DNA from 3 places in the Marinococcus sp. LNHM4E3-1 genome. Region 1 is predicted to be linked to each of the others. Evidence: predicted binding sites of a transcription regulator. Region 1 holds the regulator's gene; each other region holds the start of a gene.

Region 1 (7,572 bases):
GGCTTCTTTCACCAGGTTGTACTCCTCGTCGCCGATCGGCGCGCCGTGGGCCGCATTCGTGCCGCCTTTGTTCGGTGCTCCGTAGCCGATGACGGTTTTCACTTCGATCATCGACGGTTTCGGGGACTGCTTCGCTTCTTCGATCGCTGCTTCAATCGCATCAACGTCGTTGCCGTCTTCGATAAAGACCGTGTGCCAGCCGTAGGCTTCATAGCGCTGCAGCACATTTTCGGAGAACGACTGGTGAAGCGCGCCGTCAAGCGACACGTCGTTGGAGTCGTACAGCACGACCAGGTTGCCGAGCTTCAGGTGGCCGGCGAGGGACGCCGATTCCGAAGCAACGCCTTCCATCAGGTCGCCGTCGCCGCAGAGCACGTAGGTGAAATGATCAACTACGGCGTGGTCGTCGGTGTTATACTTGGCTGCCAGATGGCGTTCGGCCATCGCCATGCCGGTGCCCATGGCCAGTCCCTGGCCGAGCGGGCCGGTGGTTGCCTCCACGCCGGCGGTATGCCCGTATTCCGGGTGGCCCGGCGTCTGGCTTCCCCACTGGCGGAAGTTTTTCAGTTCCTCGAGCGAGAGGTCGTAGCCGCTCAGGTGCAGCATGCTGTATAGAAGCATCGACCCGTGTCCGGCGGACAGCACGAAGCGGTCGCGGTTAAACCAGTCCGGATTGGCCGGGTTGTGGTTCATGGATTTGGTCCAGAGCGCGTACGCCATCGGCGCCGCTCCCATCGGAAGCCCCGGGTGACCCGACTGGGCTTTTTCAATACTTTCGATGGACAGCGTCCGAATCGTGTTAATTGCTAACTGTTCTGTGCTAATTGCCATGCATATGTCCCTCCACTGTATGTATTTTTGGGTGGAAACCCGCACTTATGAGTTGACCCCGCGGGAATTTCCGTGTTCTAGTACGCTTTTATGATAAAGGTTTTAAAACGATTACACAAGCGTGTTAATAGAGAAAGAAGAAAATCAAAAGGCCTGCTCTTTGTTAAGACCAGGCCTCTCTTTTATCTTAATGCCGGAAGCTGCGGTTCCGTCGTTTGACACGCTCGAGCTTACTTGGAGTTACATCCGTGCCCTCTTCATCCACCACTTTTACGTTTTCGAGCTGGTTTTTAAACGAGGAACGGAATTTACTTAAATATTCCTGACGCAGCGCCTGCTGTTCTTCTTGTTCTTCTGCAGTCAGCCCCGACGATTTTTGACGTTTGGCTAACTCATTAATCCGGTCAATTTTTTCTTTCGAAAGCATAAGTTGCCTCCCTTAAAATGGCGTTCCTTTTTTATTATATTAAAAACAGCGCCGTACCGCAAACAAATCACTGCGGTTCTATCTCCGCGCGCTGCTGTTCATATTCTTTATAACGTCGGTGCACCGTCGCTTTAGAAATATCATAGCCAAGGCCCCGGAGCGTCAGAGCGATATCTTTAAACGTCAGCTCCCGCTGTTTCAGCTTAACAATTTCTTCAATGGGCACCTCTATTTTCTTCCGGCCGCCGCTGCGGTTTAATCCGAAGTTTTCTTCCGGGTGGTACCCGTTTTCCACCGCCCGCTGCATCCCCCGCTTAATTTTAAAATTATGCAGCCGGCGCTGATGCTCTTCCACAATGGACAAAATTTCCATAATCATATGATCGGTATCCGCAATTTCGAGCTCCCCGTCATCCTTTACTGTATAGATGGACGTGCCCCTTTTCTGCAGCTCATGGAGCACGGCGATTTTAGCATTTCCGCGTCCAAGCCGCGTATCATCGGTAATCAGCAGTGTATCCGCCCCGGTGTCATCGAGGAGCTCAAACACACGGAGAAGCCCGTCCCGTTCCACGGAATAGCTGCTCTCCTGTTCTGTCACGGTCTGCTGCACCGCCCAACCGTTCGCTGCAGCAAGAGCCTCCAGCTCCTCCTGCTGCCTGGCAAGCGAGGACTGCTGTTCTTCTTTTTCCGTACTTACCCGGGCGTAAATGATGCATGCTTTCATTTGTCTGCGTTCCTTTCCGTTCGTGTTTTACTGTTCGGCAGCGTCAAACGAAACCGTTCGTTCCCACGGCTGTTCCTGATAGCCCGGCCTGTCCTTCAAAACCGGATGCTCCTGTTCATAGACGATTTCTGCCGGCCGGTCTGCTTCCGTGCCGCCCAGCGTGTCCGGAGTGATCGAAGCGTCCGCTGAATATACCAAAAATAAAAGCGCGAATGCAAATAAAGCAAGCATCGTCCAGTCCGTTGAAGTGAAGGTTTTGAGTTTATTCATATGCATGTTCCCCCTGAATGAGAATGTATGTTCTTATATTCATTCAGTATACCAGAATACCTGTTCCCGTCAACAGAAATATTAGAACGGGTGTTTGCGTTTTTGTTCCCCTCATGCTATACTTTACTCAGAAAAATTCCTCAAAAGGAGGTGCGGAGATGAAGCTATCCAAGCGCCAGCAGCAAATTCTTGATTATATAAAAGAAGAAGTAAAAGAAAAAGGCTATCCGCCTTCGGTCCGGGAGATCGGAGAAGCCGTGGGGCTCGCCTCGAGTTCAACGGTGCACGGGCACCTCGCCCGTCTTGAAAACAAAAATTTAATCCGCCGCGACCCGACTAAGCCGCGGGCAATTGAAGTGCTTGAGCTTGAAGACCAGGGCAGCGAGCCGATTCACGAAAGCAAAGCTGTGTACGTGCCGGTGATCGGTAAAGTCACGGCCGGGGAGCCTATCACTGCGGTGGAAAATGTAGAAGAATACATCCCTCTTCCGGAGCGCATGGTGACCGACGAAGAACAGGTATACATGCTTACCATTCAGGGGGACAGCATGATAGAGGCCGGCATTTTTGACGGGGATCTTGTTGTCGTTCAAAAACAGCAGACCGCTGATAACGGCGATATTATTGTCGCTATGACCGATGAAATGGAAGCAACGGTTAAACGGTTTTATAAAGAAGAAAACTTTATCCGCCTGCAGCCTGAAAATGCCACCATGGACCCGATCATTTTAGAAAACTGTACGATACTCGGCAGAGTCACCGGCGTTTTCCGCACCATCTTTTAATCACATAAACGGGGCTGTCCCAAAAATAGGACAGCCCCTTTCCTATGCGCAAAAAAAGAAAGAAACCATCCTTCGATGATATGGTTAAGTCACGACACTCTCCATACGACAAGGATGATTTCTTATGTTTACCGATGATAACACACAGAGCTTCCCGATACCAACAAGCCTGAAACCCATGATCCCCGAGGGGGATCTGGTCCGGATCGTCAACGACACCATTGATCGGCTGGCCGAGCGGTTTGGGAGTCCCCAAGCTTCTTCGGCGGGACGCCCGGCCTATCCACCTCAAACCATGACCAAAATCGTCATCTATGCCTATGCCCGGGAATGGTATTCGGCCCGGGCGATCGAACAGGCCCTGCAGGAAAACCTCCGCATGATGTGGCTGGCCGGGGGCCTGACGCCCAACTTCCGGACCATCAACCGATTTCGCTCCGAACAGATGCAGGAACGCATCACGCCGCTCTTTCACCACGTGGTTCAGGAACTGCTCGACGAGCAGTTGATCACCGGGGAGCATTATTTTCTGGACGGGACCAAAATCGAAGCGGATGCCAACCGGTATACGTTTGTGTGGCGCAAGTCCACCGTCCGGTATGACCAGCGCCTCCAGGAGAAATTGGCGGTGCTCTGGCAGGAAGTGGCCCCTTTTCTTTCCCTGCCCGACGGGCAGGAACGGATCGACGCCGATATCCTCCGGGCGGTGGCGGTCCAGCTGGCCGGACGCCAGGAGAAGGCCGGGCCGCGTCAGGCCGACGCGGCATCACCCGAAGAGCGCCGGGAAGCTAAAGCCGAGGAAAAGTGGTGGCGAAAGCGTCACCGTCAGATCGAGCGGGATTATCTGCCGCGACTGGTCAAATACGAGCGGTACCTGGCTACCTTCGATGGGCGGAACAGCTTTTCGAAAACCGATCCGGATGCCACTTTTATGCGGATGAAAGACGACCACATGGGTAACGGCCAGCTGAAACCGGGGTACAATATCCAGATGGGTACGGAAAACCAGTACATTGTCGGCTATACGGTGCACCCCAACCCGATGGATACCCGGTGTTTGCTTCCGCATCTGACGATGCTGGACGAGCGGCCCCTCCCGTTTCCGGGCCAAATTATTGCCGATGCCGGATATGGCAGTGAACCCAACTACCTGACCCTGATCGAGGAAGCCATTCCGTTTTTGATTCCATACCCCCGCATGCGCCAGGAGCAGACCCGGGCCTTTCAGCGGGCCATCCATCCGGTGCAGAACTGGACCTATGACGAACAGGACGACCTGTACTGGTGCCCGAACCACCGAAAAGTGCGGTTTCAAGCCTATGAGCGACGCACCGACCGCTATGGCTACCAGCGGGACCTCAAGCGGTATGAAAGCGAAGACTGCAGCGACTGTCCGTTGAAACCCCAATGCACCACCGCAGAAGGCAACCGACAGGTCCGCATCAACCCGGTCTATGAAGAGGGCAAGGCGATCGCCCGCCGGGCGTTAACGAGCGACGAGGGAGCATCCACCTATGCCCGGCGCAAAATCGAAGCCGAAAGTGTTTTTGGGCACTTGAAAGCGAACCGTCGCTTTCGTCGGTTTGCCCTGCGGGGCACCGCCAAGGTGACCACGGAATTTGGATTATTGGCTGTCTCCCATAATCTACGGAAAAAAGCAGAAACCACAAAAAAAGAAGCCGGAGAATCATCTCCAGCTTCCGCTTAAAAGAGCCATCATTCGATTTTTGGGACAGCCCCGTTTCTATTATGCCCGGCACGCAAGCGTCCGGTACGACGTAACAATTTTATTTCCTTCAACATCTCTATCCGTAATCACTATCACTGTGGCTGACGTAATATTTTCCTGTTCGATAAATTCAAGCCCCCGGTGCCAGAGCCATTCATACACCGTTGTCATGTCTACGTTCAGTTCATTTGTCCCCAGCGCTTCTGCCGTAATCTGCATCGACAGCAGCAGCTGGTCGCGCTCAAAGATGTGAAGCACCGGTCCATTAAAATGTTCAGACTCTCCCGGGCTGCCTTCATACGGTCCGTGGTAAAAGTCAAGCAGGCGTGCCATCACGATTCCCCCTTTAACGACTTCGGCGCCGATACGTGCCTGAAGTTCGTTTTTCTATTGGTGAATTGTGATTCCTTTTCCCTGCACCTTTGCTGCTAAACCCGAATTTCTTCCCCGTCTCCTGAAAGGTTACTGGTCGAGCCACTCTTTAATCTGCTGCTTATCGTTATCATCAAGGTTGCCTTCTTCAATCCAGTAATTCATCAGCTTCATCATGCCCTGCTTGGAGAGCCCCACCCGGCTGCTGTCGGATGGATGGCTGCTGATGTCCGTTTTTCCGTATTGGTAAATGGATACGTACGGCGCCTCCGCGTGGTTTAAATTGTGAAGATCTTTCTTTTCAAAATGCAGCATTTGTATGCCCCTTTCTATTTTCCGGAATGTTTTTTGTCCCTGCGTCTGCCACAAAAAAGAGCCTCCCGGGAAGGAAAGCTCCGCTTAGCGTTTGTTTACATGGATTTAGAATACGGTTTGTGACAGATCGAATGATCGATGGTTTCATCGGGTTCACCGCTGTACACACAATCGCAGGTATCTAATACGTAAGTATGCTCTTTGGCGTGAATGACCTGACTTCCCTGATGAAATAACAGTTTTTCATCGGCCGGCTGAAAATCACTCATCGAATGAAGCACCACTTCATAGCCATCGGCGTATTCAATCACCTTGTAATGAATTTCATGACCGTCACTGCTATAGGTCACCTGCGGCTGCGTTCTGCATTTGAATTCCACTAAAGCCACTGTCATCCACCCCCTCCACTTATTTATACCACAGTTTTTTCGGTTCGAGAAGACACCCGGCCGTTTTTTTCCGAAAGAATTTCCTTCCCAAATGAGTGAAAACCGTTTCTCTCTCTGCCTGCCGGAAAAGAAGCCTTTAGCCATTTTCTTCTATATAAATAAAAACAAAAAGCACCCTCTCAGCTCGAGGGCGCTTCGAAATCTCTCAATAAATTGTCGTACGTTTTGTTTATTTCTCCGTCCGTCACGTCCTGCACGGTAATAACAAGACGCTTCCTTTCCGCCGGCGCTTCCTGTTTCAGATAATCCAGGCCGATGCTCCACAGCCAGTCTGGTACGTTTTCTTCCTTTAAACTCGCTTCGGCTGCCATCGCTGAGGTGGTCACCTGGACGAGCAGCACGAGTTCTTCGTCCTTATACACTTCGACTGATTCCCCGGCAAAATGAAGCGGGCGTATGCGGTAGCCTTTCAGCCCTTCCTGGGAAAAATCCGCTTCCTGTGTCATCATCATCCTCCTTTTATTCGATTACGACTGTTCCTGAAGGGCACTGCTTCCTTCAAGCTCTATGCTTTTCTGATCCGACCGGGTGATGTAGGCCTGTCCGCCAAACTGAAACCCTTCCCGGGTGTAAAAATATAAATCCAGCGCAGGAGAAGCACTGTCGAATGCCTGGTGGAAAAATTCCTCGTTGTCGCAGTCTGTAATGGAAACGGTCCAACGTTCAAGCGGTCCACCGCCTGCCTGAAGGTGACCTTCATTTACCTGAATAACTTCATTTGTGGAGACTGTTTTAACAGCTTCTAGTGCTAGTGTCGGCATCGCGTCCTCCTGAATTTCATTCTTTTAAAAGGGCGGCTTGTATAAAACCGCCCGCGGGATGCGTTAATTTCTATTCGTCTACCTGCCGTTTGTATTCTTCATAAAGCTCGCGGCCTTCTTTTGTGATTTTAATACCGCTGTAAACCGCCTGGTCTTTTTCTCCGGAGGCATCGTCATACGTAACATATCCATGCTCCGCAAGCTCCTGAAAACGATCCTGCTCGATTTCATCCACCGGCGACCATTCGGCGCCGATTTCCCCCCGCTCGACTCTTCCGGCCAGCTGGGCCATTGCTTCTTTTCTCGGACTCATGACTTTCTCTCCTTTCCAATCTTTGAGCATCTTTTCACAGCTATAATCCCCGAATTCGCACGTATTAAACGTTCCCCCGATTTCCGGTTTTCGTGCATATAAAAAAACAGGCGCCAGCTTCCGCTGTCACCCGTTGTCATACCTGCTTTATATCTGCACCAGTTCATCAAGACCATCGAGGTGGCAATGCTTCTTCCCGCCGCCTTCAATGTTTTTAAATTGAACGATCCCCTGATACTCTGCTTCTTCAGTTTTGAACCGTATACTGATGCTGTTTCGATTGATAAACTCTTCGGAAAACTCCTGTTCTGCATTATAAATGGCCATCGTCCAGGCGCTTTCCCCGATCCGGTCCGGATCGGACGTTTCGAGATACAAGTATGCAGACTCAAATCGCAGCTCCGATTCGTCGAGTACAATTTCGTTAATTTCCTGGGTTTCCTGTTTCATTTTTGTCGCCCCTTCACTCTAATAGGTGCTGCATGTGCCGGCAGAAGTCCCGGCTTCTTTTTATGCTATTACACCTCGACGCCGGTTTGAAACCTCGGAAGAGCAGCAGCCGGGCTTACTTCTTCCATTTATGAATGACGTAA
Region 2 (7,572 bases), on a different contig from region 1:
TCAGCGCAGATGCGGGAAATTCAATGCTTTGGAGCGTCTGCCCGACAATCGGCGTCGCTTCATTCGTTTGAAATTCCATAATTTCTGCGTTCGCTTTTCCGAGTGATACGAGCTCCAGGGAATGAGTTGGCGCTTCGCGGAGCGGACCGGATAGGTGAAGCCATTTCGCTAATGGAGCGATGGTCGCCCCCTGGATCAGTGCAGACGTCAGCACAATAAAGAAGACGACATTAAAAATCTGGCTGCCCGACTCCACACCAGCAACAATCGGGTATGTAGCCAAAATAATCGGCACCGCCCCGCGCAGACCTGCCCAGGATAAAAATATATTCTGCTTTGGTTTATAGCCGAAAAAGGAAGTCGACAAAAACGTAGCCAGCGGACGGGCCAAAAACATTAAAACCGCTGATAATATGAGTCCCATGGTGATGTTTGACCAGGTCAAAATGTCTCTCGGGAAAGCAAGCAATCCCAGGATGATAAACATGCTTATTTGGGACATCCACGCCATGCCCTCGTTGAACCGGTAAATCGGCTGGCGGTAAATCAAATCGGAGTTACCTATTAAAAGCGCTGCTACATATACTGCCAAAAACCCGCTTGCGCTCATGCTTGAGGTCACACTGTAGGTTAACAGCGCGAAAGCGATCGCAAACAGAGGATAGAGTCCACTAGAATCCAGGTTAATACGGTTAATGGTCCATGAGGCTGCCCATCCGAACAACCCGCCCATCGCAAGACCGGCGCCCATCTGCCAGAAAAATGCACCGGATAGCAGCCAGACGTTTGGCGAATCTGCCAATATTAATTCAATAAAGAAGAGCGTTAAAAACACCGCCATTGGGTCGTTACTCCCCGATTCCGCTTCGAGGGTGGACCCCATTTTTTTATCAATGCTCCGTCCCTTCAAAGCGGCAAAGACGGCAGCGGCGTCTGTCGAACCGACTGTAGCTCCGAGAAGCATCGCCTCGAGCCAGGTCAGATCAAGCAGCTGCTTTGCCACCAGCCCCATCAGGGCAGCCGTAAACAGAACGCCAAACGTGGCGAGCGTTACGGAAGGCCCCACCACCGGTCTGATATCGCGCCACCTTGTCTGGGTACCCCCTTCAAACAAAATAATGATTAGGGCTATAATTCCGACGGTTTGGGCAAGCTGGACATTTTCGAACTCAATAATGCCAAAACCATCATTTCCCATCAGCATACCTAGAATAATAAACAAAATAAGTGAGGGCACGCCGAGCCGTGTCGAAAATTTCGTTACGATGACACCTAAAATAAGCAGAAGTGCCCCTAATAATATAAATGAATCCACATTCGCGTTCCCTTCAAACAATGCCCGCTTCCTCCTTTCACCTGCCGCAGTTGTACCCCTGGCTTCTTTATGTATTACTTGCATGATACATGTAATTTTCGTTTAAAAAATAATGATATTCAGGCCATCTGGTCTATCCCTTCTATACCCAAAAATGCCCGCATATAAAAAAGCATGCTGTTTTGCAGCATGCTCTCTGTATTACCCAATCACATCGTAGCCGATGGACAGGATAATTGCGAATAAAATGATCCATATAATCCAGAACATAGCGTGTTTTCTCCCTGCCCGCCGACGCACAAACATCATTTCCATTACCCCGATAAATATGAGGGCCAACACACCTTTAATAATGGAAAGGAGCGGGAAGCCATACAGCGCCACCATACCTGCGCCAGAAAGAATCATGATAACCACGAACAGCCGCTCAATCATCATTGTTACTTTTTGTTTTGGGAAAAGGTAGCTGATCAAAAAGAAAATGATCAAAAACGCCCATGAACCGGAATGTGCTTCGTATAAGATACTTTGAAGATCCATATGTTTTCCTCCTTTCAGTCTTTATTAAGTTTCTACTCCAAATGTTTCACCTGATTGTAACTATAATCAAAATAAAGCCTGCGCTCAAGCCGTAGCAATTTTTGTTTTTGAACGTTTTATGGCGCTATCAGCTTTAGACCTACAACCGAAGCAAGGATCACCGCAATACTTATAAGCCTGCCCGTGTTTGCAGGCTCTTTATACCAAAGCATCCCGAACAGTGCGCTCCCTGCTGCGCCTATACCCGTCCAGACAGCGTACGCAGTGCCCATCGGGAGAGTCTGCATCGCCAGGGAAAGGAGAAAAAAGCTTGCTCCAAACCCGGCAGCAATCATGAACAGCGGCCAGATGACCCGTTTTTGAATCCATTCGTTAATCATAGAAACACCAATCATCTCAAAAATACCTGCACCGATCAAATACAGCCATGTCATCACTGTCCACCGCTCCCTTCGTTTACTCTTGCCCGGCCGGAAGCTGTATGCAGACCGGCAATTCCGGCAATCAGCATGAAAATAAAGACCAGCTTGATCCATGCGAACGGCTGACCGAAAAAGATCATATCAAGGACCGTCGTTCCGATCGTCCCAATGCCGACAAAGGCCACATACGAAGTTCCTACCGGAAGATGCTCGCCTGCCCGAATTAAAAAGAGAAAGCTCAGTACGATAGCTACTAGTGTTCCTGCCCATTCCCATCCGGCCGATGCATGCTTCAAACCGATGACCCAGAGAATTTCAAATGCTGCTGCCAAAGCAACGTTAATCCATCCCATTACAGCCCCTCCTTGCCGGCGCTTGCTTAATTATTTCCCGGAAATATTCATTTCAGCTTTCAGCCGCGAAAAAACCCGGGAAGTCTTCGCAGCGAAGATCTCCCGGGTTTTTATCCCTCCGTGGCGCAAACTATTTGTTTGCGGGTTTTCTCTCGGACCAGACCGGCTCTGCCGCGGAACCCTAGAAAACATTCTGCCCCTCAGTATATCAAATTTCGGGATATTGTCTACGAGGAGGCATTGTCTTTAGATGGAAACACAAATTCCACACCATTTTCTTTTCGTTTTAATTTGGCGTCAAACGGCTTTTTTCCTTTAAACCCTTTGATCACCTGCGTTTCACCTTTTTCACACAGCTTTTTAACCTGAGCCTGAGTAATTTTTTTCTTCAATAACGTTTTAGGAACGGTGAATTTACAGCCGTTGGCATACTCACTGCAGCCGTAGAAGGACTTCCGCTCCATCAGCTGTCCCTTTTGGCATACGGGACAGAGAGCGATTGGCTCTGCGCGCTGCGGCTGTTTTTTAGACGTGGCTACCTGCTCCGGATTTGTCTGCATATTCGTTATGCCGGCAGGCGCTTCTTCGACCAGTTTTTTCGTAAAAGCCTCTGTCTGCTTTAAAAAAGCTTCCTTATCCGCTTCCCCGCTTCCGATCTGCTTTAAAAAAGCTTCCCACTTCGCGGTCAGCAGCGGCTTGGACAAAAGTGTCCCTTCTACTACTTCGCACAGCGCCCGCCCTTTAGCGGTCACTTCCACAATGTTCTTTTGAATCCGGATATATTCCTGCTTTTGCAGTGTTTGAATAATGGTACTGCGCGTCGCCTCGGTCCCGAGACCCTCCGTTTCCTGCAGTACTTTTTTAGATGTTTCATCATCCTCGATCCATTTGCCGCAGGACTTCATCATGTTGATCAGCTGTCCTTCGGTATAAGGCTTGGGCGGCTGGGTTTCCTTTTCGGCTGCCTGGACGTACGCCTCCACCTGCTCTCCCCTGGTTAATGGAGGGAGGGTGTTGTCCTCCTGGTCTTTCTTCTTTTTTGGTCCCGGAAAGAGCTCCTTCCAGCCCAGCTGCTTGTCCACCCGGCCCTTGCTTTCAAAAATAAGTCCCTGGACATCGGTTTCAACAGTCGTTTCTTCATACATATAGTTGCGGTGAAACATAGCGAGCACGCTGTTCATAACTTCTTTATACACCTGCTGCTGGGACCGGTTCAGCTTTTCAAACTGCGTCTGGCTCAGCACTTTTTTGGTCGGAATGATCGCATGGTGCTCCTGGACTTTGCTGCCGTCTACAAACCGCTTCGAAGGCGTAGTGGACGCCGGTTCAAAGGAGACGTTCATGCACTCCTGCATCCGGGACAGGTTTCCCTTCAAGTAGTTAAATTCCCCTGACGTGATATGGCGGGTATCCGTTCTCGGATAGGAAACAGCTTTTAATGGTTCATCGTACAGGCTCTGTACCGTTTTAAGCACGGCCGACGGACTCATTTTATACTTTTTGTTCATCGTCGTCTGCAGGCTCGACAGCGAATGAAGAAGCGGGGGCTTTTCCTGCTTCTCTTCTTTTTTTATACTGCTGATCGTGCCTTCGGTATCCTTTTTCAATCCATGCTCCTTCCAGATACGGAGCACCTCTTCCTTCGAGCCGAAGCGCTTTTTATACTTTCCTTTATACTCCCCCGCTTCCGCACGGAAGGTTCCTTCAAGCTCCCAGTAAGGCTCGGGCTCAAATGCCTCAATTTCCTTCTGCCGGTCGTAAATAAGCTTGAGTGTTGGCGTCTGGACTCTGCCGACACTGAACACTTCATTGATGCCCTTCTGCTTTAACAGCAGCGTATACAGACGGCTCGCGTTCATGCCGACAATCCAGTCGGAAAATTGGCGGGCCCGCGCCTCCTCATAAAGAGGGAGATAGTCTGCTCCCTCCCGGAGCTGCTCAAACCCTTTATACACTTCATCCTTTTCCAGACTGTTGATCCAAAGGCGCCGGGTCGGTTTATGGGAGGTTTTCGTATAGTCGATGACGCTTCGCGCAATGTTTTCGCCCTCCCGGTCGCAGTCGGTCGCAATAATAATGCTGTCGGCCTCCTGAAGCATCTGCTTGACGACCTTCAGCTGCTTGAACGCCCGCGGGTTAGGCTTAAAGCGAAAATGGGCGGGAAGCATCGGGAGAGTGTCGAGCGACCATTTTTTCCAGGAAGATTCGTAATCGGCCGGAGCGCGGAGCTCGAGCAGATGGCCAAACCCCCAGGTAAGCACTGCCCCGTCCGGAAATAGACTGCACGGCTTCAGCCTCATATATCCGTCTTTTTTTTCCTGTATTTGAAACGCGGCCGCATAGGCTTTTGCCTGGGACGGCTTCTCCGCTAAGATCACTGGCATAAAGAAATTCCTCTCTTCGCTGATTTCTTTGAATTCAAGAACATTTGTTCTTTAATTATAATGAATCTGTCACAAAAACGAAAGATGAAGCCTGCCTTTCATATACTCAACTTCGGCCGGGCGTGATACACTAGCATTTGTGAAAACAATGGAAGGACGCTTCCACTCGAAGAAACCACCATTCGGGAGGAGAAATAGACAAATGAAGCCTTTAAAACAGCAGGGATACGAATATTATGATTTAGCCGATATACTGCATGACAGCTACGGCGACGAAGACCTTGCTGCTCTTACCGCAGCCTTTGACGATCTTCCGGCAGATGACTACGCTCCGGATCTGAATCGTTACCGGCAGTACGGCCGTGCCGTTATTTTTCCGGGCACCCACCGGATCGAATGGCTGCCGGAAACAGTTAAAAACGGCAAAAGCTACTACGATTATTTTCAGGGATCGTTCAATCCGGAATATCCCGATGCGAGCCGCCGCTTCCCTGCAATTCCCGAACACGTCAGGCACAACCGGCTGCTTGAAGCACTGATCGCCTTTAATTTCCGCCAGACATTCTGGACGCGCGAAGATGCACTGATGCCTTTTCATGCGGGCGTCCACTTTGTGAAACTTCATGTTGAATCGGAGGAGGACGAAGCTTTTTCCTCACCAAACACACTGCACCAGGACGGCGAGCCGTTCACGTTTGCCCACCTGATCCGCCGGCGCAATATCGAAGGTGCCCGGAACGTCATTTCTGTGCCGGAGGTCCGCGGACGGATGCCGGAGGACGTTGAAAAGGAAAAAATTACTGACTCCTTTTACATGACCCGTCCGCTTGAATCCTACGGGGTGTATGATCCGCTGGTCACTCATTACGTCGGCTCTGTCCGTAAGGGACCGGAGGACGGACCTGGAGAGCGTTCTGCCATTTTAATTGACTATCAGCCGACCGTCGTTGCCAATCCGGATGAAATCCGCAGCATGCACGGCGACACAAACAATATGGATTATGTATAAACCGAACCCCCGGCGCCTGCTGCCCCGGGGGTTTACTATTTATCTGCTTAGTTCACAGAGGTTAATGACACAAGCTCGTATTCAATTGTGGTGCGGTGGGATTCCCATTCCACCCGGTGAATAACCGCCTTGCCAAAAGGTACTTTTTCGGCAAAGGTATGAATTGGAAGCGGGTGATCGAGCGGAAACATTTGATAATTATCTTTAATCAGCCGAAAGTTTCTTTCATCGAGGCGCTCGGCCTGCTTATTCGTAATAATTTCCCAGTTCATTTCTACAGAAAAACCCATATTCGTCCCTCCTGCTCCCTTGTCTCTATAATAATAACGCTTACTTATCTATTTCCATTATGGCAGATTTTTAAGCGATTGTACGATTAAATCCCAAAATTTATCATTATCGACTGCTGTTGCGACCTGCACCGGCCCTTCTGCAGCGGAAGTATCAATGACTGTTTCCCCGTACGTATGCTTTCCCACTGTTTCAACCTTTACCTCGGCCGATTCAAATGTAAACAGGGACGGCTGCAGGCATACTGCCACCGCGCAAGGGTCATGAACCGGTGGAAGCGTCAGCTGAAAATGCTCCTCGTAGGCACGCTGGAAGTGATCAAGAAGTTCATAGGTAAACTGGGCCGCCATTGTTGGTATCTCTTTAATCCTTTCCACCACGGCCTCGGAGGATAACGCCTGATGAGTAACATCGAGGCCGCACATCGTGATTGGAATACCGCTTGTAAAAACGATCTCTGCCGCTTCGGCATCCGCATAAATATTAAATTCTGCTGCAGGTGTCCAATTGCCAAATGTGCCGCCGCCCATAATCGACAGATGGCGGATACGACCAGCTGCCTTCGGATTTTTCCGGCACAGTAGTGCAATATTGGTAAGCGGGCCGGTCGCAATAACAGTAATTTCTTCCTCCGAATGAAGCAGTATATCTTCCATTACATCCACCGCGTGTCGTTCCTCCACCATATGTGTCGGCGCTGGAAGCTCCGGTCCGTCGAGGCCGGATTCCCCGTGAATAGAAGGAGCGTGCTCCGGCATGCGGACCATGGGCCTTCCCGCCCCTTCTGCCACTGGCACTCCACTCAGTCCTGCAGTATCAGCGGCCACTAAAGCGTTTCTTGTTGTTTTTCCTATATCAGCGTTTCCTGAAACAGTCGTCACAGCCCGGATATCCATGTCCGGATGGCCGGCTGCAAGAAATAATGCAATTACATCGTCGTGCCCAGGGTCCATATCCATAATTACTGGTGTTTTCATCTGCTGCTTCCTTTCTCTGCATAACTGTATGTTTATTCAAACCAAAAGCACCGCCGACCGGCGGTGCTTTCCTGCTTCGGACTCTGGCGCTTAAAGTCCTGCTTCGTAGTTCAATTTTTTAGACATTTCCCGGAACTGCTGCTCGTCAAATCCCGGCGCAAATTCTTCCGGAATATGGTCGAGGTTCGGAATTTCCCCTCCCTCCGGTGTCGGCATGTCGCTGACTACTTCGAGTTCACCCGGTGGTCCGACCGGTGTCGGTCCATTCCAGATCCGGTCAA
Region 3 (7,572 bases), on a different contig from region 1:
TTCTGGACCGTCAGTATTTCCGGAACGAAGTAGAGGCAGAAAAAGAAATGACAAATGCAGACAACAAGCAAAAAAGCGGTTAAATCAGGATAGGAGTGGAGAATATGGAAGCGTTAACAGAAACGGCGTTTCAGATTATATTATACGCCGGCAACGGCAAAGCAAACGCCATGGAAGCGATCCAGGAAGCGAAGGCGGGAAATTTCGACCGTGCAGAAGAACTGATTAAGGAAGCAGGGGAAGAACTTGGAAAAGCACATTCCTATCAGACTAACCTGCTCACGAAAGAAGCAAGCGGCGAAGATTTTTCCGTTAATGTCATGCTGATTCATTCGCAGGATCATTTGATGACCTCCATGACGGTCAGAGATCTGGCGGAGGAGATCGTGGAAGTGTACCGCACTCGTTAACTATGAAAAAGGAGCCTGGCAAAAAGAAAAAGAGGGCCGGGCTCCTGCTTATTATAAAACATATTCAGGCCCAACCATTTTAGGAGGTACCATCTATGGCAGAACAGTTCACGTTTCCAGAAGGATTCTGGTGGGGGGCGGCCACATCCGCCACTCAGATTGAAGGCGCCGCGAAGGAAGGCGGTAAAGGGAAAAATATTTGGGATCAATGGTTTGAAGAAGAGCCGAATCGTTTTTTTAACGGGGTCGGCCCCGGCACCACGTCCGACTTTTACCATCAGTACAAGGACGACATCGCCCGGATGAAGGACATTAATTTTAACTCCTTTCGCCTGTCGATCTCCTGGTCCCGGCTGATACCAGACGGCTCCGGGGAAGTGAATCCGGAAGCCGTTGATTTTTACAACAACGTTATCAACGAAATGATTGCGCAGGACGTGGAGCCATTTGTCTGTTTATATCATTTTGATATGCCGATGGCGATGCAGGAGATTGGCGGCTGGGAAAACAGGGAGACGGCGGAATACTTTGGCCGTTATGCTGGCATCTGCTTTGATCTGTTTGGCGACCGGGTAAAAAAATGGTTCACGCACAATGAGCCGATTGTTCCAGTGGAGGGCGGCTACATGTATGACTTTCACTATCCCAACGTCGTCGACATGAAGCGGGCGGCCCAGGTAGGCTATCATACGCTTCTTTCCCACGTATTTGCGGTGAAGGCTTTTCGTGAAAAGGACCGCGCTGGCGGGGAAATCGGCATCATTTTAAACCTGACGCCCTCGTACCCACGAAGCAGCCATCCGGCAGATCTGAAGGCTTCCCGGATTGCAGATTTATTTTTCAACCGGAGCTTTCTTGATCCAACGGTGCTCGGGGAGTATCCGCAGGAGCTGATTGACCTGCTCGGGGAGCACGGGGTGCTTCCGGAAACCGAGAGCGGGGACAAGGAGCTGATTCAGGAAGGGAAAGTCGACCTGCTGGGGGTCAACTACTATCAGCCTCGCCGGGTTAAAGCGAAGGAAAATCTCCCGAACCCAGGTGCTCCGATACTGCCGGAATGGTTTTTCGACCACTACGAAATGCCCGGCCGGAAGATGAACCCGTACCGCGGATGGGAGATTTATCCGAAAGGTGTCTATGACATCATGATGAATCTCCGGGATAACTACGGGAATATTCCGTCGTTCATTTCTGAAAACGGCATGGGGGTACAGGATGAAGCCCGATTTATGGAAGATGGGATGATTCAGGATGATTACCGAATTGAGTTTATTCAGGATCATCTCGAATGGCTGCACCGGGCCATCGAAGAAGGAGCTAACGCCAAAGGCTATCATCTCTGGTCGTTTATCGATAACTGGTCCTGGATGAATGCATATAAAAACCGCTACGGTTATTTTTCCGTCAATATTGATACAAAGGAGCGCATGCCGAAAAAGAGTGCCTACTGGATCACGGCCGTTCACAAAAATAATGGATTTGAAAAATAACATTACGGGGCCGTCTGTCTACACGCAGGCGGCCCGGTCTATATAAATATATGCATAAAAAGGAGTGGGACGATGAAGGAAGGTATTAAGATTGTAACGATCGGCGGGGGCTCGAGCTACACGCCGGAGCTTGTGGAGGGATTTATTAAAAGACACAGCGAACTGCCGGTGAAGGAACTGTGGCTCGTTGATATTCCGGAAGGAAAAGAAAAATTGGAGATCGTAGGAAGGCTCGCCCAGCGCATGACAGCCGAAGCAGGTATTGATATGACAGTACATCTTTCCTACAGCCGGGAGGAGGCGCTTCCGGGAGCTGATTTTGTCACCACCCAGTTCCGGGTCGGCATGCTTGAAGCACGGGCGAAGGATGAGCGGATACCGCTTTCCTATGGCGTGATTGGCCAGGAGACAAACGGGCCGGGGGGTCTGTTTAAAGGACTGCGGACGATTCCGGTTATTATTGACATTGTGCACGACATCGAGCGGCTGTGCCCGGACGCGTGGCTCGTCAACTTTACAAATCCAGCCGGCATGGTAACAGAAGCGGTGCTGCGCTATACAAACCATGAACGCATTGTCGGCCTCTGCAATGTGCCGGTGGGAATGCAGATGGGGGTGGCCGAAGCGCTTGGAGTAGAGGGCAGCCGCATACAGATTGATTTTGCCGGGCTGAACCATATGGTGTACGGGCTGAATATTCACCTTGATGGCGAAGATATAAAGCAGCAGGCGCTCGAAGCAGTGGCAGACCCGGCGAATGCCTCCACAATGAAAAATATCGCAGCGCTTGGCTGGGAGCCCGAATTTATACGGGCTCTGCAGGTGCTCCCCTGCCCTTATCACCGGTATTACTATAAAACAGAAGAAATGCTGGCTGAAGAACAGGAGGCTGCCAAAGAAACCGGCACCCGGGCCGAAGTTGTCCAGGGAGTGGAGGAGGAGCTTTTCACCCTCTATGCCGATAAAACGCTCCGGACGAAGCCCGAGCAGCTTGAGCAGCGCGGCGGGGCATATTACAGCGAAGCGGCCTGCAGCCTGATTAATTCGATATATAATGACACCCGGGACATTCAGCCGGTTAATACGAAAAATCGCGGTGCGATTGCAGGGATTCCAGCGGAGTCGGCGGTGGAAATCAGCTCCGTCATTACGAAGGACGGTCCGAGGCCGATTGCTGCCGGAGAGCTGCCGGTGGCAGTCCGGGGGCTCGTGCAGCAGATCAAGTCGTTTGAACGGGTCGCTGCTGAAGCGGCGGTAACAGGAAACTACCAGACGGCTCTTCTGGCGATGACGATTAATCCACTCGTCCCGTCCGATACGAAAGCAAAACAAATTCTTGATGACATGCTCGAAGCCCATAGAGAGCATTTGCCGCAGTTCTTCCAAACAGAAAAGGCTTGAAATGATTAAGGTCTCCTAATGCAGGAGGCCTTTTTTATCAGAAAAAATTTCCACATTTTGAAGATAAACCACAAAAAGAACAAACGTTCGTGTATACTAAAGCGAAAGGGGGCGTTACGGATGAAAGAAAACAAATTAACCCCGGGGTCGAATATGCGCTGGGAATCCAGCCGGATGATTCTACCGGAGCACCGGGAAATGTGGCTGCGTCATCAAAAAGAGGACCGGATGAAGTTCAGGCCGCTCTGGGATGAGCAGCAGCTTGAGGAATTTTCCCATCGTCTTCAGGAAGCTCTGGCGGCCGGGTCGGAAGTGACGCTTCACGTATTTGATCCTTATGCAGAAATAAAAATGACCGGAAAAATTCTGCATCTGGATGCGCTGAACAAAACAATTAAGATAGAGGCAGGTGGAGACGTCCGGCATGTGAGCGTGGAGGATATTATGGATCTGGAAGCGTAAACGCACGTTTTTGAAATACGCGTAAGGGAAAGGAAGACAAGAAAAGAACTCAAAAGGGAGAGGATGAAATGAAGGATAAAAAATTCAGCAGAATTTCTTTAACGTCTTCTCTGGGAGGTCTCGGACTGATTGCTGTATCGATTATTGTTTCAGCGGTATTTTCCCTTCCCGACAACAGTCCCTTTGTACCGTTATTCGGTTCGCTGCTGACGATCGGCATTCTGCTGCTTGCGCTCAGTGCATTTATGAGCATGATTGCTTTTTCGCGCCGTGAGCCGGGATGGATGAAGCTGAGCGGCTGGATTGTTATGGCGGTGCTTCTGCTCTGGTTTATGGTCAGTCCGGCACTTACCGGGGTGGTATAAGCCTTCGGAAAAACGCTGGTTGCGCGCAGTACTGGTTCATGGTGTAATGTAGAAAAAGATGCAGAGGACGGATGTTTTATGAGTACACCAGATTTTCGGGCCCGCTCGCCGTGGGCCTCATTAACGGATGTAGACAAAGTACACGTTTCCCCGGTTTCGCCAGGGTCGATCCAGACCTCTTTAACAGTGCCTGGGAGTAAAAGCTTTACGAATCGGGCACTGATCATGGCCGCGCTGGCAGAAGGCACGTCCACCCTTTCAGGCATTTTAAAAAGCGATGATTCGTACTGGTGTCTTGGTGCGCTCCGGGCGCTTGGCGTGAAGTCCGAAGTGGAGGGCGATACGGTTACGATTCATGGATGCGGAGGCCGGTGGCCGGAGGAGGACGCAGAGCTTTACATAGGCGCTGCCGGTACTACGGCCCGTTTCCTCCCGGGCCCGCTTGCAGCAGCGGGGAGCGGGGTTTACAAGGTGGAAGCGAGCAAACGAATGAGTGAACGTCCGGTGGAGCCGTTAATGGAAGCCCTGGAAACGCTCGGGGCCGACGTTCATTACATAGATAAAAAGGGGTTTTATCCGCTTGAAATTCATGCGGGCGGGCTCCCTGGGAAAGAAGTGACCATTTCCGGCAAATTATCGAGCCAGTTTATCAGCGGCCTGCTGCTCACGGGTGCCTATACAGAGGAAGGCCTGCGTATCCGGATTCCGGATTACATTGTGCAGCACGCCTATGTACACATTACGCTTGATTTAATGAATCAGTTCGGGGTACCGGTCACGTACAACGAGGATTTAACCGATATGCAGGTGCCGGCAAAAAGCTTTCAGGGCCGGAGCATGGCGCTTGAAGCAGATGCGTCGACGGCCAGTTACTTTATGGCCCTTGCGGCACTAACGGCCGGAACGGTCCGCATTAATAATTTAACAATGGACACCAACCAGCCGGATATAGGAATGGTGGATGTGTTTGAAAAAATGGGCTGCCGTGTGGAAAAAGGTGACACCTACATTGAAGTCACAGGTCCCGAACAGCTTTCGGGAGGATTTGAGCTCAGTATGAAGGAAATGTCCGATCAGACGCTGACCGTTGCTGCCCTGGCCCCGTTTGCCGATGCACCGATTACGATCCGGGACGTAGAGCATATTCGTCATCACGAATCAGACCGCATTCACGCAGCGTGTACAGAGCTCCAGAAAATGGGCATCCGGGTGGATGAATACTCGGACGGGCTGAAAGTATATCCGGGGACGCCGATCGGCGTGTCGCTTCACTCATACGATGATCACCGGGTGGCTATGGCCCTTTCGCTGATTGGAGCAAAGGTGCCCGGAATTCATATTGAAGACCCGGGGTGCGTGTCGAAAACGTGTCCGACCTTCTACGATTTGTTTGAAGCAGCCGGTGTACCGGTGAAATTTTCATAAAAAAGAAGCCCTCTCCATTTTTAGGAGGGGGCTTTTGTGCAGAAATTATGATGCGGCAAGCTCCCGGCATGCTTTTTCACAGCGGTAGCAGGCATCTGCGCAATCTTTGCAGTGCTGATGGTCATGCTTGGCACATTCATCTCCGCATGCTTTGCAGGCCTCTGCACACAGCTGAGCGGTCTCTTTCATCAATGGACTGTTGGACTGTATTGCTTTAGCTGTCAGAGCACAAATGTCTGCGCATTCACGGTCGAGACGTATACATTCGGCCATCATTTTCACGTCGTCTTCCTGGAGGCAGTCGTTAAAGCACTGATTGCACTGCTTCATACATTCGATGCATGCTTCGAGGCATTCCTTCTGTGTAGCGTTCATATTTATCACCCTTTCTAATATTAGATACTGGTATAGGGGTTCCCGGAAGGGGTATTTATTCAAACGTAAAATATGGGGAAGCCTGCCTGCTTCCCCTGCTGCTTTGCATCATTATTTATAGGGGTGCTGCTGGTAAAAGAAATTCGGCGTGTGCATGATATTGCGGTAGGAGCTGTGGAAAATATGAGTAGCGGCCGGCGATACCGGCGGGATTAGCCACGTCCAGTCTCCGGTTACTTCCCGGCCTGCTTTTTGTTCCTGCTGCTCAAACCGTCTGAACTGCGAGGCGGCCGTGTGATGATCCACCATGCTGACGCCTGCTTTTTTATATGAATGAAGCACGGCGCGGTTCAGCTCCACAAGCGCCCGGTCCTTCCATAAGCTTCCCGCGTACGTCCGGTCGATGCCGAGTACGTCTGCAACCCGTGGCAGCATATCGTAGCGGTCCCCGTCTGCGAGGTTACGGGCACCGATTTCCGTTTCCATGTACCAGCCGTTAAACGGCGCGGCCGTATACGTGATGCCGCCGATCTCCATTTTCATGTCCGAAACAATTGGGACAGCATACCATTTTAAACCGAGAGTAGAGAAAGCATCGCTATCCGGATGGCTAATCGGAACCTCGAGTACTTCTTCGGCTCGGAGCGGAAACCACTGGGGGTCGCCTTCGTTTACCTGAACAACCAGAGGAAGAAGATCAAACGATGTTTCTTCGCCTTTCCATCCCAATGATTCACAGTATTTTGTAAAGGGTACAGACTGCGGGTCGCCAATGATTGTCCCGTCCCGCTCGTAGCCGGCGTAGCGGATCAGCTGGTAGTTCCATATGCGCATCCGCTCCTGCCCGTTTTTGACCGAAGGAAACACGGAGATAGTCGGAATGATTTTCCCGCCATTTTCTGCGTAACGGATATGGTGGCGGAGCGCTTCGGCTGCCTGCTCTTCGGTGCGCACGTACCGGCAGTCGAGAACCTGGAGGCTCTTCCAGAAAAATCTTCCGATGCAGCGGTTGCTGTTTCGCCAGGAGACCTTCGCTCCGAAGGATAGCTCCTCAAACGTGTGCTCGTAATGCCCGGAAGCTTCAATTTCCTGCTCTACATTATCCCAGCGGGCCTGAAAAATTTCTGATGACTGATCTGTTTCCCGGTAATATTGCTCTATAAATGTGTAAGCGTCCTGTTTTAATGCTTGTATATTAGTCATTATTTGTCTGCACCTCAGCTTTTGCCTTTTTTCCAGTATAAAGGTATTAGCTGCTATTATCGAAAAATCAATCCTGCAAAAGCTATTTCCCGGGAAATAAATAGATACAGCAGTAGATAAACGCACAAGTTGACACGGTCTTTAAGGAAGCGAATACTGGAAACGAAAGATTAAAGGAAGTGAGTTGATAGCAATGAAAGCAGTAATTACTACAGAAACCGGCGGGCCGGAGGTCCTGCAGATTCAGGATCGGCCTGCTCCCAAACCGGAGATGGATGAGGTGCTGATCAGGGTAAAAGCAGCAGCCGTGAACCGGACCGACATTTTAAACCGGGAGGGCAAGGCCGGGTATATCGAAAACCCGGTGCTCGGAATTGAAGTGGCAGGTGTAGTGGAAGAAGCAGGTACTGAGAACCCATTTTCCCCGGGCGACCGGGTGAT

The links. The regulator LexA, encoded in region 1, represses DNA repair genes until DNA is damaged. The targets are predictions, from matches to a motif close to CGAACATATGTTCG.
Region 2: ACTRXI_RS05525 (type IA DNA topoisomerase) is a predicted target of LexA. The motif match lies at 5,052-5,065, and genes of this name have one in related genera.
Region 3: ACTRXI_RS05010 (YolD-like family protein) is a predicted target of LexA. The motif match lies at 3,378-3,391, and genes of this name have one in related genera.

Annotation. Positions count from the first base shown of each region.
Region 1 is NZ_JBQLID010000001.1:394,273-401,844, reverse strand. It holds gene tkt (transketolase) at 1-831, opposite strand, end outside; gene ACTRXI_RS02050 (DUF896 domain-containing protein) at 1,019-1,258, opposite strand; gene ACTRXI_RS02045 (YneB family resolvase-like protein) at 1,326-1,985, opposite strand; gene ACTRXI_RS02040 (hypothetical protein) at 2,013-2,255, opposite strand; gene lexA (transcriptional repressor LexA) at 2,414-3,040, shown strand; gene ACTRXI_RS02030 (IS1182 family transposase) at 3,165-4,748, shown strand; gene ACTRXI_RS02025 (hypothetical protein) at 4,788-5,102, opposite strand; gene ACTRXI_RS02020 (hypothetical protein) at 5,232-5,510, opposite strand; gene ACTRXI_RS02015 (hypothetical protein) at 5,552-5,851, opposite strand; gene ACTRXI_RS02010 (hypothetical protein) at 6,025-6,351, opposite strand; gene ACTRXI_RS02005 (hypothetical protein) at 6,373-6,666, opposite strand; gene ACTRXI_RS02000 (hypothetical protein) at 6,737-6,979, opposite strand; gene ACTRXI_RS01995 (hypothetical protein) at 7,127-7,429, opposite strand; gene ACTRXI_RS01990 (sigmaY antisigma factor component) at 7,545-7,572, opposite strand, start outside.
Region 2 is NZ_JBQLID010000004.1:70,205-77,776, forward strand. It holds gene ACTRXI_RS05505 (potassium/proton antiporter) at 1-1,336, opposite strand, end outside; gene ACTRXI_RS05510 (DUF1516 family protein) at 1,517-1,855, opposite strand; gene ACTRXI_RS05515 (DMT family transporter) at 1,972-2,289, opposite strand; gene ACTRXI_RS05520 (DMT family transporter) at 2,289-2,630, opposite strand; guanidine-I (ykkC/yxkD leader) riboswitch at 2,728-2,826, opposite strand; gene ACTRXI_RS05525 (type IA DNA topoisomerase) at 2,858-5,014, opposite strand; gene ACTRXI_RS05530 (2OG-Fe dioxygenase family protein) at 5,217-6,023, shown strand; gene ACTRXI_RS05535 (DUF2584 family protein) at 6,071-6,313, opposite strand; gene ACTRXI_RS05540 (nucleoside hydrolase) at 6,371-7,291, opposite strand; gene ACTRXI_RS05545 (manganese catalase family protein) at 7,382-7,572, opposite strand, start outside.
Region 3 is NZ_JBQLID010000003.1:258,699-266,270, forward strand. It holds gene celB (PTS cellobiose transporter subunit IIC) at 1-83, shown strand, start outside; gene ACTRXI_RS04995 (PTS lactose/cellobiose transporter subunit IIA) at 105-410, shown strand; gene ACTRXI_RS05000 (glycoside hydrolase family 1 protein) at 506-1,900, shown strand; gene ACTRXI_RS05005 (6-phospho-beta-glucosidase) at 1,973-3,301, shown strand; gene ACTRXI_RS05010 (YolD-like family protein) at 3,422-3,763, shown strand; gene ACTRXI_RS05015 (hypothetical protein) at 3,832-4,128, shown strand; gene aroA (3-phosphoshikimate 1-carboxyvinyltransferase) at 4,207-5,553, shown strand; gene ACTRXI_RS05025 (four-helix bundle copper-binding protein) at 5,599-5,928, opposite strand; gene ACTRXI_RS05030 (nitric oxide synthase oxygenase) at 6,040-7,131, opposite strand; gene ACTRXI_RS05035 (NAD(P)H-quinone oxidoreductase) at 7,325-7,572, shown strand, end outside.